3 linked regions of the Flavivirga eckloniae genome follow. The main gene of each other region encodes a partner of the protein of the gene in region 3 in a complex. Links are inferred from orthologs where the notes say so. Each region holds a gene or a part of one and is shown on either strand. Other genes may lie near its edges.

Region 1 (3,197 bases), 5.4 Mb from region 3 along the record:
TGGGTGAATTTGTATCAGAAACTTTTGTACTGGGAAATCCAGCTCGAAGATATCGAAGATGCTGGTATGTTTGAAATTTTAGAATCCCAGAAAAATGAGGCTAATATTCAGTTCGGAAAGTTTATTGAAAAAAATTATGCCAATTGGTTTAACCCTAATACGGAGTCTCCTATAATGTCTCACATGCTTTTTAAGGAAAAAATAGCACCAGAGATCACCAAGGAGCAACCTACTATATTGATTCTTATTGATAATCTGCGTTACGATCAATGGAAAGTTTTCGAGCCTATAATTAACAATTACTATAAAAAGGTAAAAGAAGAAGCTTTCTTTAGTATCCTACCAACTGCTACTCAATATGCACGTAATGCTATTTTTTCAGGATTGATGCCTAGCGATATGGAAAAACTATTTCCAAAATATTGGAAAAATGATACCGATGATGGTGGTAAAAATTTGCATGAAGCAGATTTTTTAGATACACAAATAAAACGATTAGGTTTAACACATTTAAATTATGACTATCATAAAATCACCAATTTAAAAAATGGGAAAAAGTTAGCTGAGAATTTCAAATCGCTTAAAAATAACGACCTCACAGTTATTGTATATAATTTTGTAGACATGCTATCGCATGCCAAAACAGAAATGGAAGTTGTTAAAGAATTAGCATCTAACGATAAAGCTTACAGATCTTTAACACTAAGTTGGTTTAAAAATTCGCCACTTTTAGACATGATACAACAGGCGCAACAATTAGGGTTTAAACTAATTTTAACGACAGACCATGGTACTATTAATGTTAAAAATCCTTCTAAAGTAGTTGGTGACAGAGACACCAGCTTAAACCTTCGTTACAAAACAGGAAGGAGCTTAACTTATGACGATAAAGATGTATTGGTGGTTAAAAACCCAAAAGACGTTCGTCTACCTTCCATAAATATGAGCAGTTCCTATATTTTCGCAAAAAGCGATCTGTTTTTTGCTTACCCAAATAACTATAATCACTATGTGAGTTATTTTAGAAACACCTATCAACATGGTGGTGTTTCGCTTGAGGAAATGATTATCCCTTTTGTAGTATTTAACCCTAAATAATCCATAAAAAGCTCGAAAACACCGATAAAATACATTATTTTTGTTGCTTTTTTAATTTTTAATGTTTATAATTGTCTGTAAAATTTAATCAAATTGGAAATAAGTTACACGCTAAATGAGGTTGAAAATGTTGCAAAACAGCTCATTAAAAATGTAAAAACTAAAACATTATTATTTTATGGCAATATGGGTGTTGGTAAAACAACACTAATAAAAACCATAGTAAAAATTTTAGGTAGCGATGATGAAGTTAGCAGTCCAACCTTTTCTATCGTTAATGAGTATCATCTAAACGATGATAAAATATTCCACTTTGATTTATATCGGATAAACGATTTGGAAGAGGCTTATAATTTTGGAATTGAAGATTATATTGACTCTGAAAATTGGAAATTAATAGAATGGCCTGAAAAAATTGAACCTATTTTATCGGATCATTTTGATAGAATTGATTTAGAATTAGATTCTGAAAATAGAATTTTAAGGCTTAATTTTAAGACAAATAACTAACAAAAATAATTAGCTTATACAAATAAATAACATATAATAACTCCTAAATTTTGAAGTTTTACGGGAAAACCACATAGTAAATTTTAAAAAAACCTGTTTTTAACATTTTTTTAACATTTCCGGAAATCCTTCAAAATAGCCTTTAGTTACATTTGGGTATATTAATTAATAAATCCCTTTAAAAATGAAAACTAAAAAGTACTTAATTGCAATTGCAATTCTCGGAGGAATGTTGTTTATGGCTCAAGCTGCGGACAGATACAACTTAGATGGACAAGAAACAGCAACAGTTCCAAAAAACAAAATCAAAAGACCTACACACGGGTAGTAAAAAATTAGTTACTGGTAGTATTGTTGCTACCTTGATAGCTATAACACCTTATTTATTTTATTTACATGAAAGTGTTCCAAATACAAAAGTTTGGGACACTTTTTTATTTACATATAATAGTGGTTATTTTGAAAGTGCCAGCATCGCTATGTGGATTTTGATAGGGAAATTAATTCCTTTATTGCTATTGTTTATTTGGTTTTTTACATGTAGGCATTGGTGGTACCATACATTATTAGTTCCTATTGTTATGTATATATTTCAAATATTTACTACCCTAAGACAAGACGTACAAAATGTAGATGATTCTCAATTAATATACTTAATCCCTGTAATGGTAATTATAATACCATCTATATATTTAATAAGAGCACAAATTTTTAACAAGATAAATGAAGCTACAAAATCTTTGCAGGAATTGGAAGACGAATTTAAAATATCTCCAAAAAACTTTTGGGAGAAAATAAAACAGTATTTTTAATTTAGCCGCTCCCTTTCGCTAAATTCTATATCTTTTTGATTGTTTTGTAATCTGTAATTACCAAATTTATAACTAAACCCTAAAGTAAACATTCTATTTTCCATCCAAGAATTCAGAAATACGTCTTGATTTAAATATTTGGTTGTTTGTGTAAAATTTTGTGTGTTGAAAATATCCGTAGCACCTAAGCTTAATGATGCTCTATTATTCCAAAATATTTTCTTCACATCAATATCCAACCCATATCTTGTACTCACAATAGAAGGCCCATCTACTATTGGCGATATATATGTAAATGATATATCTGCGGTTAAACTTTTATCCTTTAAAAAAGAAAAGTAATTAGTGATTTGTCCATAAACAGACCATTTATTGTTAGTTTCAATTTCATTACCACTTTCTAAAGCAAAAAATTGGTTGTCATAATGAAACAATGACAACAATACATATAAATTCCAATGATTCGACAGCTTGGTATATGTTGTAAAATCTAACCCATAAGAAATACTCCTATCAATGTTTGTATTAACGTATTTTAGTATATTGTCATCATTATCCTGAAATACAATTACCAATGTCGGAGCGTCTTCATAATGATAGTAAGCTTCAAATGTATACTTATTATTTAGCGTATAACTAAGAGTGAATACATTATCTATCTGCGGCTGTAAATTAGGATCTCCAGTTATGTATGTATTATCATTTAAAAAGTATTTGAAAGGGTTAAGCTCATTATACCTAGGTCTATAGATACGCTTATTGTAATTAAAATATAGT
Region 2 (3,056 bases), 3.3 Mb from region 3 along the record:
CGTCACTAGCTATAGCATATAATAATTCGGATGATATTTATAACGTTGCAGAAACTAAACGACCAGAGATAAAAAGAGCAAATTTAGATATAGAAAATTCGGATTTATCAATTGAAATTTCTAAAAGTGCTTTTTTACCATCTTTAAGTTTTAGTGCAGGAGCAGGAACTTCCTACCAACATAGCCAGGGGCAAAGAGATGTAAGACCAGAAGTTCAAATAAATGATCCCAACGATCCCAGCGACGATGTTTTGGTATTTGTTCCAAACGGATTTGGACGGCAGTTGGAAGACAACTTAGGTTATAATTTGGGTTTTAGTCTCAGTATTCCAATTTTTAGTAGATTTAAGAATAAAGCCAATGTTAGTAAAGCTAGAATAAATAGAGAGAAGAGTGAACTTAGACTGGAAGAAGAAAAACAAACACTTAGGTCTAATATAGAACAAGCTTTTGCAGATGCTAAAGCGGCTTTAAACCAATATCTAGCATCAGAATCATCGGTTAAGCTGCAACAAGATGCTTTGCAAAATGCACAAGAACGATATACCTTGGGAGTTATAAATTCTTTTGATTTTGAACAAATTAGAAATCGATTAATAAATGCTCAAGCATCCTTGATTAATGCAAAGTATAATTTTGTTTTTAAGACAAAAGTTTTAGACTTTTACATGGGAAAATCTTTAACTAACTAATTGAAGAAATAGTTGAGGCTTCCTAAAAGTTTATTTTTTGTGTCATTGCGAAGGAGGTACGACTGTGGCAATCTATTTACTATTAACTTAAAAGTTGTTTAAGTAAAGAAAAGATAGATTCTCACGTCGTCCCGATAGCCATCGAGACTCCTCAGAATGACAAAACAAACTTTATGGATAACCTCTTTCCATTTAAATAATGGTATTTTTTTGACAGAAAGAACAAAATGAGCACATACATTTTAAGTATAGAAACAGCAACAACGAATTGTTCCGTATCACTTTCAAAAGATGGGGAAACTGTAGTTTTAAAAGAAGACTACGATAAAAACTATTCGCATGCCGAAAGACTTCATGTTTATATAGACGATGTTTTAAAAGAAGCCAAAATAATATCGGACAATATAGATGCAATAGCCGTAAGTAAAGGCCCTGGATCTTATACCGGCTTACGAATTGGAGTTTCGGCCGCAAAAGGGCTTTGTTTTGCTTTAAACAAGCCTTTGATTTCTGTTTCTACTCTGGAAGCTTTAGCACATCAGGTTATCTCCAATGATGGGGTTATTGTGTCTATGTTAGATGCCAGAAGGATGGAAGTGTATTCCGCTATTTTTGATGTCAACCATAGTCAAGTGCGAGACACAGAAGCACAAATTTTAGATGAAAACGCCTTTGAAGATTATTTAGAAAAAGGAACAGTTCATTTTATTGGAAATGGTGTTGAAAAAGCAAAAACATTAATCAAACATCCTAATGCCGTTTTTGTTGATGGTAAATTACCTTCTGCAAATGAAATGAGTCATTTAGCTTATAATAAATACAAAATAAGCGACATAGAAGATGTCGCTTATTTTGAACCTTATTATTTAAAAGATTTTGTGGCTTTAAAACCTAAATCTGTTTAAGCATTTTTACGAATTTCAACTTGATGTGGATATGGAATTTCAATACCTGCAGCATCAAGAGCTTCTTTGCATTTTTCAAGTGTTCCAAAATACACGTCCCAGTAGTTATCTACAGTAGACCATGGGCGTACTGCGAAATTAACCGAACTGTCTGCTAATTCAGATACATTTACACCAGGGGCCGGATCTTGAAGTACTTGTGGGTTAGACGTAAGAACATTCAATAAGACTTCCTTGGTTTGTTTTATATCGGCATCATAACTAACTCCAACGGTTAGGTCTACACGTAGTTTTCCTTCGGTAGAATAATTGGTTATATTTCCATTGGAAAGTGCTCCATTTGGAATAATGACTTCTTTATTGGTTGGTGTTGTGATTTTTGTAGTAAAGATTTCAATTTCTTTAACAACTCCTAATTCTCCCTGGGCTTCAATTAAATCTCCAATTTTAATGGGTTTAAAGATCATGATTAAAACGCCACCGGCGAAATTCCCTAAAGACCCTTGTAATGCCATACCAACAGCTAAACCAGCGGCAGCAAGAATAGCAGCAAAAGAAGTTGTTTCTATGCCTAATTGCGATAAGATAGCAAGGAATAAAAGGATTTTTAACATCCAACCAATTAAATTGAGTAAGAACTTTTGCAAGCTTTTATCGTAATTGGCTTTGTTCATCACTTTGCCAATCATTTTATTGATTCTTTTAATAATCCAGGAACCAATAATCCAGATGAGAATAGCCCCTATTACTTTAATACCGTAGTTTTGAATGAATGTTAATCCAGTTTCAATCCATTTTTCTAAATTCATGATGCTTTATTTTAAAATTATGAGTTAAGTTTTAAAAGAAGCAGGTTAGTAATGCCAAAATTGCTGGCACTGACTGTACATAAAATAGTTTTGCTTTCTTTGTGGAATAAGACCCATAGATGCCTGCTATGGTCACACAAATAAGAAAAAAAACAGAAAAGATTTGGTTGTTTAATATTAGGGAAAAGATAAGTCCAGCAGCCAGAAAACCGTTGTATAGTCCTTGATTGGCCGCTAGTACTTTAGTGTCTTCGGCATATGCCTTAGATTTTAGCCCAAAGGTTTTAATACCTTTTGGTTTGGTCCATAAAAACATTTCCAGAACAAGAAAGTAAAGATGTTCTATAGCAACTAGTACAATTAATATACTTGTTATAAGTGTCATACCTTAGGTCGTTTTATTTTCCAAGTTTTAAAATCCTCGTTGCACCTTGAATGACTAATATAAAAACTATTATACCAATTATCAAATCAGGTTTGTTTGAGTTTAGCCAATTAACTAAAATTGCGGCAATAATAACTCCCAGATTAATGATTACATCGTTGGAAGTAAAAATCATACTCGCTTTCATATGTGCTTCCTCTTTACTTTTAGATTTTTGAAGCAAATACAAGCAAATGCCATTGGCAATTAATGCCAAAATAGAAAT
Region 3 (3,523 bases):
TAGATGTTCCCAGAACATTTGGCAACAACGATTTTAAATCTCTATAGGTTGATGATAGGTTTCGAAAATACCCATCCATGAGAAAGCTATCCTTATCCTTACTAAATAAATTTTTAAAATTGATATCGCCATTAACTCTAGTATTTCGACTAGTATTTAATTTTAGATTTTTTGCTGTTAAATCATTTAAATTACCTGTGAACTCAACATTAAAATTCGCAAATTGATTTGCTCCAAACTCATCATAAAACATGTTAAGCTCATCTAGCTGTACACTAGAATCTCTAAAGCGCGCTGTAACCGCAACTTTATCTGTAAAATATTGCAGATCTTTTCTTTCGTAATCAAATCTTAAATCGCCTTTTAAAGTAGATTTTGGCGTTTTTATTTCCAAGTTTGCAAACCTCATATTTGTTAAGGTATACACGAAATCGGTCATCAAATTTTTAAGAACCAGCCCTCTATCATCCCTAAGGTTTAGAGTATTAATTCTGGCACTTACATCACTTCCTTTAATTAGAAAATTAGTGGCATTAATATTCAGGTTGTTAAAGTTAAGCACCCGTGCCGTTTCTTTATTTTCATCGTACAGCTTAAAAACACTGTTATAAACAGACACATCGCTTGAAGACAGTAAAAAACTTCCGTCGCCCTTCTTTGGGTTATCTCCCTCTAACTTAGCTACAAAAATATCCAGATTGGTATCCTTTGTCCCTTTGTATGTTTTAATATTGAAAACTAAATCCATAATATCTATATCGCCAAATTCCAATTTACCTTCGGCTAAGTTTTTAAAGCTTAGTATAGACGTATTTAATTCTACAATACTTATAAGCGTATCTTTTTTATAATCTTCAATATAAATGTTTTTTAGCTCAACATCGCCATTAAACTGTAAACCAACCTTATCGATATTTATATTTGTACCAAAATCGTCATTAATTTTTTTGGTAGCATAATTACCTAAACTGGTTTGAATTGCGGGAATAGAAAGTATAAGCACCAAAATGATGAAAAGCAGCAAAATAATACCTGCTATTTTTGATACTATTTTAAAAAACTTTTTGATGCCCTTTTTAAATTATAATTTGATTTAAGAATACCCTACTTTTGTACTTACGAATAGAAGCTATATGTTAGATTTCTATTCTGCTTTCAAAATTAACAATTATTATGCCTAATATTTACTAATGTCTTCACAAAATATTTACATTCTGGGAATTGAGTCATCATGTGATGATACTGCAGCATCTGTAATACACAACGGCAAAATGCTAAGTAATGTTATTGCTAGTCAAAAAATACACGAAGAATATGGTGGTGTGGTACCTGAATTGGCATCTAGAGCACACCAGCAAAATATTGTTCCTGTTGTACATCAAGCACTTAAAAAAGCCGGAGTTACCAAAGATCAATTACATGCTATTGCGTTTACACGAGGCCCTGGTTTAATGGGGTCTTTATTGGTTGGTACATCGTTTGCCAAATCTTTAGCTTATGGGTTAAATATTCCCTTAATTGATGTTAACCATATGCAAGCGCATATTTTGGCACATTTTATTGACGAAGAAGGTTTTAACAAACCATCGTTTCCGTTTTTGGCAATGACCATTTCTGGCGGACATACGCAAATTGTTGAAGTTAAAAATTATTTCGACATGACGGTTATTGGTGAAACCATCGATGATGCTGTTGGAGAAGCTTATGACAAAAGTGGAAAGATACTTGGCTTAGGCTATCCTGCCGGACCAGAAATAGATAAACGCGCTCAAAAAGGAAATCCTAAAGCATTTACTTTTACCAAACCCAAGGTAGATGGCTTAAACTTTAGTTTTTCTGGCTTAAAAACAGCCATTCTTTATTTTGTGCAACGCGAAGTAAAAGCGAATCCTGATTTTATTAAGGAAAACCTTAACGATATTTGCGCCTCTATACAGTATACTATTATTGGTATTCTAGTTGATAAATTAAAACGAGCTTCTAAACAAACAGGCATTAAACAAATTGCTATTGGCGGAGGCGTTTCTGCTAATTCCGGAATACGTCAGGCACTAAAGGATGGTGAACAAAAATTTGGTTGGACAACCTATGTTCCTAAATTTGAATTTACTACAGATAATGCAGCTATGATAGCTATTGTTGGTTACTTAAAATATTTAGAAGGAGATTTTGCCGAACAAAATGTCTCGGCTTCTGCTAGGCTTAAGATTTAGTGTTCAGTATTCAGTGGCAGTTTGCAGTTTTTCTTTGCGGCTTTGTGGCTTTGCGAGATTTTTTTAGTTGGCAGTCGCAGTATTCAGTGTTCAGTGGCAGTTTGGAGTGCTCCTTTGCGTCTTTGCGGCTTTGCGAGAATGTTAACGTGTTTTTAGTTGCAGTGTTCAGTTGCAGTCATTAATGTCCATATTCGAAAATTATGATTCGTTATAATATTTTAAAAATGATGCTAACTAAAATTCACACCTATTTTTGGATAGCTGCTGCAATCATTTATATTTCTGGTTTCATATATTATGGAACAGAGAGTGTTATTGATATTAACATACATGACACATACTACGTTATGAGTTGTTTTAATTTAATGACGTTACTTACCTTAACACTCATTTTTATAGGTTTTGGATATTGGATCTTTTTTAAATTCACTATTCAATTATATAAGTTGTTAATATTTATCCATATTCTTATAAGTATTGGGAGCATTCTCTCATTTATTCTAGTTCAAATATATTTTGATAACATAAACCCTAATCCAAATTTTCCATTGTTTAATGATTCTTCCAATGGCAGCATAGCGCTTCTAACTATTGTACTTCTCTTCTTAGTGGGACAATTAATATTCATTATTAATTTAATTATTTCACTTATACGAAAATCTATTAATCAAATAAATCGTAAATCATAAATCATTTTTATCTTCGCCTCATGCAATTGTTTTACAATCCAGATATAGCAGAAAGTACCGCACAGTTTTCATTCCCTAAAGAAGAGAGCAAGCATATTGTAAAAGTCTTGAGAAAGCAGGTTGGAGACAAATTACATCTTACAAATGGCAAAGGTTGGCTGTTTACGGCAGAAATTACCATACCTAATATCAATAAGTGTATGGCTACTATTGTTTCTAAATCACTTCAACCAAAAAAGGATTACCATTTACATTTGGCAGTAGCTCCAACAAAAATGAACGACCGTTATGAGTGGTTTTTAGAAAAAGCTACCGAAATTGGTATTGATAGCATCACCCCTATTATTTGCGACCGTAGTGAACGTAAAGTCGTAAAGCCTGAACGTTTCGAGCGGATTCTACAATCGGCTATGAAACAATCCTTAAATTGTTATTTGCCAAAATTGAATGATGCAATTCCATTTAAAGATTTTATAAAGCAGGATTTTAATGGTGATTTGTTTATTGCGCACTGTGAAGAAACCGACAAGAAGTCTTTAAAACAGCTACTTAACCCCAAACAAGGCATTACTATTTTAATTGGTCCTGAAGGGGATTTTTCTGTTAAAGAAATAGAACAAG

What was found.
Region 1: the proteins of tsaD (region 3) and tsaE are in contact, whole or in part, in a crystal structure (PDB 6N9A), measured with the Thermotoga maritima proteins. The link is inferred for Flavivirga eckloniae from one-to-one orthologs. Residues at the interface, in WP_004082750.1 of Thermotoga maritima: Cys10, Asp11, Arg49, His50, Leu82, Gly84, Gly135, Gly136, Glu154, Thr155, Leu156, Asp157, Asp158, Ser159, Glu162, Asp165, Lys166, Arg169, Leu170, Tyr175, Lys213, Thr214, Leu217, Tyr218, Gln221, Arg222, Asn324; in WP_004082108.1 of Thermotoga maritima: Leu37, Gly38, Lys46, Lys57, Val59, Lys60, Ser61, Thr63, Phe64, Thr65, Leu66, Met67, Val69, Pro71, Tyr82, Arg83, Leu84, Asp86, Asp88, Phe89, Asp93, Ile128, Asp130, Glu131, Arg134.
Region 2: the proteins of tsaD (region 3) and tsaB are in contact, whole or in part, in a solved structure (PDB 4WQ4), measured with the Escherichia coli proteins. The link is inferred for Flavivirga eckloniae from one-to-one orthologs.

What each region holds. Positions count from the first base shown.
Region 1 is NZ_CP025791.1:130,422-133,618, reverse strand. Bases 1-2,899 are described here. They hold tsaE (tRNA (adenosine(37)-N6)-threonylcarbamoyltransferase complex ATPase subunit type 1 TsaE), read left to right. Parts: upstream 1-1,191; coding sequence 1,192-1,608; downstream 1,609-2,899. Other genes in these bases: C1H87_RS00530 (TonB-dependent receptor domain-containing protein), read right to left, coding at 2,417-2,899; C1H87_RS00535 (hypothetical protein), read left to right, coding at 1,878-2,420; porX (T9SS response regulator signal transducer PorX), read left to right, coding at 1-1,098. In the rest of the region: more of C1H87_RS00530, read right to left, coding at 2,900-3,197. UniProt on the Escherichia coli protein: Required for the formation of a threonylcarbamoyl group on adenosine at position 37 (t(6)A37) in tRNAs that read codons beginning with adenine.
Region 2 is NZ_CP025791.1:2,245,138-2,248,193, reverse strand. What follows is about bases 1-2,758. They hold tsaB (tRNA (adenosine(37)-N6)-threonylcarbamoyltransferase complex dimerization subunit type 1 TsaB), read left to right. Parts: upstream 1-919; coding sequence 920-1,597; downstream 1,598-2,758. Other genes in these bases: C1H87_RS09230 (DUF1304 domain-containing protein), read right to left, coding at 2,438-2,758; C1H87_RS09235 (mechanosensitive ion channel family protein), read right to left, coding at 1,594-2,406; C1H87_RS09245 (TolC family protein), read left to right, coding at 1-692. Outside these bases: more of C1H87_RS09230, read right to left, coding at 2,759-2,791; C1H87_RS09225 (cation transporter), read right to left, coding at 2,805-3,056. UniProt on the Escherichia coli protein: Required for the formation of a threonylcarbamoyl group on adenosine at position 37 (t(6)A37) in tRNAs that read codons beginning with adenine.
Region 3 is NZ_CP025791.1:5,520,899-5,524,421, reverse strand. The notes cover bases 275-3,201. They hold tsaD (tRNA (adenosine(37)-N6)-threonylcarbamoyltransferase complex transferase subunit TsaD), read left to right. Parts: upstream 275-1,190; coding sequence 1,191-2,213; downstream 2,214-3,201. Other genes in these bases: C1H87_RS22690 (16S rRNA (uracil(1498)-N(3))-methyltransferase), read left to right, coding at 2,923-3,201; C1H87_RS22695 (hypothetical protein), read left to right, coding at 2,438-2,902; C1H87_RS22705 (translocation/assembly module TamB domain-containing protein), read right to left, coding at 275-1,024. Outside these bases: more of C1H87_RS22705, read right to left, coding at 1-274; more of C1H87_RS22690, read left to right, coding at 3,202-3,523.